2 regions of the Enterobacter sp. 3U4 genome follow, and region 2 is predicted to be linked to the other one. Evidence: predicted binding sites of a transcription regulator. Region 2 holds the regulator's gene; the other holds the start of a gene.
What was found. Region 2 encodes LexA, which represses DNA repair genes until DNA is damaged. Its sites were predicted from a motif close to TNCTGTATGTACATACAGNA; they were not measured.
Positions count from the first base shown of each region.

Region 1: sbmC (DNA gyrase inhibitor SbmC) is a predicted target of LexA. The motif match lies at 1,467-1,486, and genes of this name have one in related genera.

Region 1 covers NZ_CP136665.1:968,025-972,466, reverse strand. Annotated here, with positions in the region: gene RVY89_RS04540 (FUSC family protein) at 1-885, opposite strand, end outside; gene sbmC (DNA gyrase inhibitor SbmC) at 978-1,451, opposite strand; gene dacD (serine-type D-Ala-D-Ala carboxypeptidase DacD) at 1,571-2,737, opposite strand; gene sbcB (exodeoxyribonuclease I) at 2,936-4,372, shown strand.
Region 2 covers NZ_CP136665.1:3,724,774-3,729,215, forward strand. Annotated here, with positions in the region: gene RVY89_RS17775 (CsbD family protein) at 1-93, opposite strand, end outside; gene dinF (MATE family efflux transporter DinF) at 214-1,551, opposite strand; gene lexA (transcriptional repressor LexA) at 1,616-2,224, opposite strand; gene RVY89_RS17790 (diacylglycerol kinase) at 2,333-2,701, opposite strand; gene plsB (glycerol-3-phosphate 1-O-acyltransferase PlsB) at 2,856-4,442, shown strand, end outside.

The DNA.
Region 1 (4,442 bases), 2.1 Mb from region 2:
CAGTATCGGCTGCGGGTTCCCTTCATAGAGCGCATGGGCGATGGTCAACAGCGTTTGCTGCGTCATCTGCTGGGTCTCTTTGAGGGTCTGCGCGTTAAGCATCAACAGATGGCTGGGACGCGAAGCCCAGTGGGCGTTGATTTGCAGCTCAAGCATGCAGACCAGATTGCGGCTTACCGTCTGGATGGCTTCGAAAATTGATTTCTGAATACGGGTTTCTTTGCTGGCGGGCGTGATCAGGCCGCGCATTTTGACCACGTCGTTGAGGATCGTTTGCAGATGCTTTTCCAGCCGGGGGCGCTCGACCAGATTCGGGGAAAAACCGGCCTGATAGACGCGGTTAAACGCGGTGACGTAGTTCGCCATCTGAATACGCCAGTGCAGAAAAGCTCGCTGTGGCCATATACCGGTGAAGAGCATGGCCAGCAGTGACCCCAGGATGACATCCCCGCTTCGCCACAGCGCCGTGGTCATATCCCCGGCGGGTGCGCCGACAACCACCGCGAGCGTAATACCAATCAGCAGCGCCTGATACGGCTTTTTACCCAACGCCAGCCAGCCGCACAGGAACATGGCGGCACCGCACCATGCCAGCATCACGGGAAATGAGATGAGCTCCAGCTTCAGGGCAATAAGCCCGAGGGCCGAACCTAACACCGTCCCGCCAATTCGCTCGAAAGCGCGCGGAACAACGTTTCCCCAAAACGAGATGGGTCCCATCACCACCACCAGCGTGATAAGCGGCCATGTCCCTTCCGGAACATTCAGTAAACGGACCAGTACAAACGTCAATACGAAAGCCAGCGCGATGCGACACCCGTGCACCACGCGGTAGTGTTTGTACAACCGAATTTCAAAAGGGGTTAATGATTTGTCGGGACGCACACCCGCTCTCCAGCTACACGGCAAATCACAATTGTACTGTGTTTTCAGCCGGGCGGATCGCTCCCGGCTGAAAAACCCTTCATTTAACAGGTCTAAACCGTTTTATGCTCTACGGCGATATACATTTCGATATCCCAGTAACCGTCCGCATTGCCGTCATTGAGATAGCGTTCGAAGCAAGGTTTAAGCGCCATCTGGTACTTATTGTCCTGCAGCAGAGAGTTAAAGAACTGATACCACGGCTTGGCGAAGTCGTAGTTTTCCACGCGCGCCGTCGCCACGGCATAATCCCCGGCCGCGATTTCCGTCATCATGACGCCTTCGCTGTTTTCCGGGATAACGAAATCATCCGGTACCGTAACGGCCGTATCACAGCGCAGTTTTTCTGGCGGGACTTCATCGGGGTTATCGTAATAAACAGCCACCCACTCCAGCGGCTCAATGTGACGCCCGTCGACCCACATGACCAGCTGTTCAAAGCCCTGTTTTACCGTGTGTTCCCAAGGGCCGACCAAATGAAAACCGGCAATCTTACGTTTCTGTTGCTGCGTAATGCTGTAGTCCATGCTGCCTCCGCTCATCACTGTATATTTATACACTATAAAACTGGATTATCATTATCAGCAAACGAGGAGTGTTTATTATGTGAGCAGACTCGCAACCCTGCCAGTCTGCTCATCTGCCGTTAGAGCGTGTGGTGCAGATAATCGCTCAGACGAGAGAACAGGCCGCCTTTATCAACGGCCTCCAGCGTTACCAGCGGCCAGTGGGCTACCACCTTGTCGCGATCGTAGAGCTGAATCTCCCCGACCCGCTGATGCGCGGCAATCGGCGCTTCCAGCTCTTTTTTATCCAGCACGTATTTGGCTTTGATGTTCGGCACTTCCGCTTTCGGCAAGGCCAGCCAGAAGTCCTGGTCGGTGCCCAGCTTCACCTGCTCCTTATCGCCGTACCAGATGCGCTCCGTCCCTACTTTTTTACCGCTATGCAGGATCTGCACCGTATCGAAATTCTGCTGCCCCCAGTGCAGCAGTTTTCGGGCCTGGTCCTCGCGTCCTTTCGGGCTGTCCGCCCCCATCACCACCGCGATTAAACGACGCTGGCCGTCAACGGCAGACGCAATCAGGTTAAAACCCGCCCCCGAGGTATGTCCCGTTTTAAGGCCGTCCACGTTCATGGTCTTATCCCACAGCAGGCCGTTGCGGTTTTGCTGGGTGATCCCGTTCCAGGTCAGACTCTTTTCGCTGTACATATGATAAAACTCAGGCTCGCCGTGGATGATGGCCCGGGAGAGGACGGCCAGGTCATAGGCCGAGCTGTGCTGACCAGGCGCGTCCAGCCCGTGGACGGTTTCAAAGTGCGTATCGCGCAGGTTCAGCTTCTGCACGTAGTCGTTCATCATCTTCACAAACTGCGGCTGCCCGCCCGCCACGTGATCGGCCAGCGCCACGCAGGCGTCGTTGCCGGAATCGACAATCAGGCCGCGGCTCAGATCGCGCACGGAGACGCGATCGCCCTCTTTCAGGAACATCAGCGATGAACCGTCAAAAACCGGGTTACCTTTTGCCCAGGCATCGCGCCCTACGGTGACGATGTCATCCGGGGTAATGCGGTGGCTATCAATGGCCCGATCCACCACATAGCCCGTCATCAGCTTGGTCAGGCTCGCCGGATTACGTTGTTGATGTTCGTTGCCCGCCGTTAAGATCTGACCAGTCGTGTAATCCATCAGCACCCAGGAGCCCGCCTGAATGGCCGGAGGCTGCGGCGAAAAATCCAGTGGTTCGGCCGCAAAAGCAGATGAGACACTCGAAGCGAGTAAAGAAACAGCAATAAACAGACGGCGTTTCAACGGTATATCCTCAGGTCATTAAAAATCGATGACCTTTTTACGGGAGTTCTGATGTCGTTACCTGGCTTAATTGCAAAAAAATGTGACAGAACGCTGATTTTTCTCTGAAGCTGGCGCGCAAATTTGCGACGCGGCGGTGCTTTTTATTCGGTCTGACCCGCACGATCGTTTACCATAGTGACGTCATTTTTTAACAGGATGGTATTACTGGTGTCTGACTCTGCCGCTCGCCCGACTTTTTTGTTCCACGACTACGAAACCTTTGGCACGCATCCGGCGCTGGACCGACCGGCCCAGTTTGCAGCCATCCGTACCGACGACGAATTCAACATCATTGGCGAGCCCGAGGTCTTTTACTGCAAGCCTGCGGACGACTACCTGCCGCAGCCCGGCGCGGTCATGGTTACCGGGATCACCCCTCAGGAAGCGCGGGAGAAAGGCGTTAACGAGGCAGAATTCGCCCGACGCATTCACGATCTGTTTACCGTTCCCAATACCTGCGTGGTCGGTTACAACAACATCCGCTTCGATGACGAAGTGACGCGCAACATTTTCTATCGCAACTTCTACGATCCCTATGCCTGGAGCTGGCAGAACCGCAATTCACGCTGGGATTTGCTCGACATCATGCGCGCCTGTTATGCCCTTCGTCCTGAGGGCATTAACTGGCCGGAAAATGAGGAAGGGCTGACCAGCTTCCGGCTGGAGCACCTGACGCGCGCCAACGGTATTGAGCACAGCAATGCCCACGATGCGATGGCGGACGTGTATGCCACCATTGCCATGGCGAAGCTGGTGAAAAGCGCGCAGCCACGACTGTTCGAGTATCTCCTGAACCACCGCAGTAAGCAGAAATTGACCACGCTGATTGATGTGCCGCAGATGAAGCCGCTGGTGCATATTTCCGGCATGTTTGGCGCATGGCGCGGCAATACCAGCTGGGTCGCCCCGCTGGCGTGGCATCCTGACAACCGTAATGCGGTCATCATGGTGGATTTGGCGGGCGATATTTCACCGCTGCTGGAACTCGACAGCGATACCCTGCGTGAACGGCTGTACACGCCGAAAAATGAACTCGGGGATCTGCCCGCGGTGCCGGTCAAGCTGGTGCATATCAATAAATGTCCGGTACTGGCGCAGGCGAACACGCTGCGCCCGGAAGATGCAGACAGGCTGGGCATTAACCGTCAGCACTGCCTGGATAACCTGAAAGTGCTGCGTGAAAATCCACAGGTGCGCGAGAAAGTAGTGGCCATTTTTGCCGAAGCCGAGCCGTTCGTGCCGTCTGAAAACGTGGACGCTCAGCTCTATAACGGTTTCTTCAGCGATGCCGACCGCGCTGCGATGAATATCGTTCTGCAAACCGAGCCACGTAACTTACCGGCGCTGGATATTACCTTCGCCGATAAGCGCATCGAAAAGCTGATGTTTAATTACCGCGCGCGTAACTACCCCGGCACGCTGGATGAAGCAGAGCAGGAACGCTGGCTGCAGCATCGTCGCAATGTCTTCACCCAGGAATTCCTTAATAGCTATGCCCAGGAGCTGGAAATGCTTTATGGCCAGTATGAAGGGAATGCTGAGAAACAGGCGCTGTTGAAATCACTGTTCCAGTACGCTCAAGAAATTGTCTGAGTGAGGGGTATAAAAAAGCCGGAGGCGATGTCTCCGGCTTTTTTTTTGCCCGATGGCGCTGCGCTTACGC
Region 2 (4,442 bases):
GACGGTCATATCGTCATCGGTCAGCTTACCCCACTTTTCTTTCGCTTTACCTTTGAACTGCTTCCAGTTGCCGCCGATTTCATCTTTATTCATCATCGTGTCCTCTTAGTTAAGCGTCGGGTCGTAACGTCCGTTACGTTCTTTTCTGCTGGACGTGATAATTATTGTAGTTAAGGATTCGGCAGTTGATTTCATATTCGGAATCTTTAACCGTCACGATATATCGTGACGTGAAGAGAACCAGGTATCGTTTTGCCAGTGGCGGTGCCAGATAAAAGCCAGCGATATCCCTCGCAGCGAGAGGAAAACGGCCAGGGCCAGCCACAAGCCGTGATTACCCAGCCAGGGAAGCGTTAGCAGCGTCAGGCCAAACCCTGCCGCTGCGACCGCCATGCTGTTGCGCATTTCAGCCCCGCGCGTCGCACCAATAAACATGCCGTCCAGCAGATAACACCAGACGCCGACCACCGGTAAGACGACTTGCCAGATGAGATAGTGGCTCGCCAGCTCGCGCAGCGCAGGAAGAGACGTAAGCAATGCAACGATCTGCTCACCAAAGCAGGCGTAAACCAGGCCGAACGCCAGCGCCACCAGCCCAGACTGACGGCAGGCTGCCCGCCAGACGTCCCGAAGCTGCCCGCTTTCGCGCGCGCCGTACGCCTGTCCGGAATGCGCTTCAACCGCATAGGCAAAACCGTCCAGCGCGTAGGCGGTAAAGGTCAGAAGCGTCATCAATACTGCATTGACCGCAACGATTTCTGGCCCCAGCCGAGCCCCGAAAACCGTCAGCGCGCCGAAGCAGAGCTGAAGCAGCAGCGAGCGCAGCATGATGTCACGATTGAGGGCCAGCAGCTTACGGATATTGCCGCGCCATGCGGTTTTGAGCTGCGCAAGGGAGATCCCGCGCATCGCCAGCACGCGCCAGACCATCCACAGACCAATGATAAAGGTTCCGTATTCGGCAATTGCCGTCGCCAGCGCCGCGCCCTGCACGTTCATATGCAGGCCCATTACCAGCCAGACATCCAGCACAATGTTGAGAAGGTTGCCTACCACCAGCAAAATCACTGGTGCACGGGCGTACTGCACGCCCAGTAGCCACCCGAGCAGAACCAGGTTAGCCAGCGAGGCGGGTGCGCTGAGCCAGCGGATTTCAAGGAAACGTCGCGCCTGCTCTAATACCGCCTCGCTGCCGCCAACAACATGGAGCGCAAGGTCGATCAGGGGAGTACGTAATAAAACGATTAACGCCCCCGCGCCAAGCGCGAGGATCAGCGGCTGCACCAGCGCGCGCGCCAGACGCAGCGGATCTTTTGCACCATAAGCCTGTGCCGTGAGCCCGGTGGTGCTCATGCGCAAAAAGAGCAGCAGCATAAACAGGAAGCTGGTTGCCGTCGCGCCAATCGCCACGCCGCCAAGATAAACAGGCGAATCAAGATGACCAATAACGGCAGTATCGACCAGACCCAGCAAGGGAACCGTAATATTGGAGAAGATCATCGGCAGAGCAAGACGCCACAATGCCTTATCGGATGCCGTCAGCAGTGACATGAAAAAATACCGGGAGTGGGGAATGAATCAGGCTACAGCGGTGCCATAGCCTGTCGGGAAGAGGTTACAGCCATTCACCGTTGCGGATCACCCCAACCGCCAGTCCTTCGATAGAGAAGTTCTGTTCGCGGAGATCGACCACAATGGGTGAAAACTCGCTGTTTTCAGGCAGCAACTGTACGCTGTTACCCTGTTTTTTCAGACGCTTAACCGTCACTTCGTCATCAATGCGCGCCACAACCACCTGGCCGTTTCGCACATCCTGCGTTTTGTGCACCGCAAGCAGATCGCCGTCAAGAATGCCGATGTCTTTCATCGACATACCGCTAACGCGCAGCAGGAAATCAGCGCTCGGTTTGAACATGCCAGGATCGACCTGGTAATGGCCTTCAATGTGCTGCTGAGCCAGTAAAGGCTCACCAGCAGCAACACGGCCTATCAGCGGAATGCCCGTCTCTTCTTCCACCAGCAGGCGGATGCCGCGTGACGCACCTGAAACAATCTCAATCACGCCTTTACGCGCCAGCGCTTTCAGGTGTTCTTCAGCAGCATTCGGAGAACGGAAGCCCAGACGCTGCGCGATTTCCGCACGCGTGGGTGGCATACCCGTCTGGCCGATATGATCCCGGATGAGATCAAACACCTCTTGTTGCCTGGTCGTTAACGCTTTCATTCCGCCCCCTGGGTGTATATACAGTTATGCTGTGAGTATATACAGTCAAAGGCGATTTTGGAACCAAAAACTGCACAAAAAACCAGGGACTTAATTATTCCTCGAGGCTCATCGGAAATGTGACCAAAGCAGCGTGACCCAGGTGATAACGGCAGTGATAATCGCCAGCAACACGGCAGCAGAGCCCATGTCTTTTGCGCGGCCAGAAAGCTCGTGGAAATCGGAACCAATGCGATCAACAACGGCTTCAATAGCGCTATTAAGAATTTCCACTATCATCACCAGAAGCACGGAACCGATAAGAAGTACGCGGGTAATAGCATCAACATCAAGGAAACAGGCGACGATCACCGCGATGATAGCGGCGACGCCCTCCTGGCGAAAGGCGGCTTCGTTGATCCACGCGGCACGGAAACCTTTCCATGAATAACCGGCGGCTTTGATGATACGCGTTAACCCAGTGGTATTATTGGCCATTAAAAGAACCTTTTATGAAAAAAAGCGTCAGTAACAGGAACTGTAGCGCGTTTCGCTACAGCCTGAAGTATGACGGGTAACAACAGAAATTTTGCGCGCTTTCTGTTATCCTTGCGCCGCAATTGCATTATTAACCAGAGGCTTTACATCGTTTATGTCCGGCTGGCCACGAATTTACTACAAATTACTTAATTTACCATTAAGCATCCTGGTAAAAAGCAAGTCTATCCCAGCAGAACCCGCGCTGGAATTGGGGCTCGATACGTCACGTCCCATTATGTACGTTTTGCCTTATAACTCGAAGGCTGACTTACTGACGCTTCGCGCCCAGTGTCTGGCGCATGATTTACCTGACCCGCTTGAACCGCTGGAAGTTGACGGTACATTGCTGCCGCGCTACGTGTTCATTCACGGTGGACCTCGCGTGTTTACCTATTACACGCCAAAAGAAGAGTCCATCAAGCTGTTCCACGACTATCTCGACCTGCACCGCAGCAATCCCGATCTGGATGTGCAGATGGTGCCGGTATCGGTGATGTTTGGTCGTCGTCCGGGCCGTGAAAAAGGTGAAGAGAATCCGCCGCTGCGCATGCTTAACGGCATCCAGAAGTTCTTCGCGGTCTCCTGGCTGGGACGCGACAGCTTCGTGCGTTTCTCCCCTTCCGTTTCGCTGCGTCGAATGGCGGACGAGCACGGCACGGACAAGATCATCGCGCAAAAACTGGCGCGCGTGGCGCGTATGCACTTCGCCCGTCAGCGCCTGGCTGCCGTAGGGCCGCGTCTCCCGGCGCGTCAGGATCTGTTCAACAAGCTGTTGGCATCCAAAGCGATTGCCCGCGCCGTTGAAGACGAAGCGCGCAGCAAGAAAATTTCGCATGAGAAAGCCCAGCAGAACGCCATTGCGCTGATGGAAGAGATTGCAGCGAACTTCTCCTACGAGATGATTCGCCTGTCCGATCGCATTCTCGGTTTTACCTGGAACCGCCTGTATCAGGGCATCAACGTTCATAACGCCGAGCGTGTACGCCAACTGGCGCATGATGGCCATGAGATTGTCTATGTTCCCTGCCACCGCAGCCACATGGACTACCTGCTCCTTTCCTACGTGCTCTATCACCAGGGGCTGGTACCGCCGCACATTGCTGCCGGTATCAACCTGAATTTCTGGCCAGCAGGTCCGATTTTCCGCCGCCTGGGCGCCTTCTTTATTCGTCGTACCTTCAAGGGCAACAAGCTCTACTCCACCGTGTTCCGCGAGTATCTGGGCGAGCTGTTTAGCCGCGGCTATTCCGTCGAGTACTTCGTTGAGGGCGGTCGTTCCCGTACCGGACGTCTGCTCGATCCGAAGACCGGCACGCTGTCGATGACCATCCAGGCGATGCTGCGCGGAGGAACCCGTCCCATCACGCTTGTGCCAATCTACATTGGCTATGAGCACGTGATGGAAGTGGGCACGTATGCCAAAGAGCTGCGCGGTGCGACCAAAGAGAAAGAGAGCCTGCCGCAGATGCTGCGCGGCCTGAGCAAGCTACGCAATCTCGGTCAGGGCTACGTGAACTTCGGCGAACCAATGCCGTTAATGACGTACCTGAACCATCACGTTCCCGAGTGGCGCGAATCCATCGATCCTATCGAGGCGATTCGCCCGGCCTGGCTGACGCCAACGGTCAACGGCATCGCGTCCGAGCTGATGGTGCGCATTAACAACGCCGGTGCGGCTAACGCCATGAACCTGTGCTGT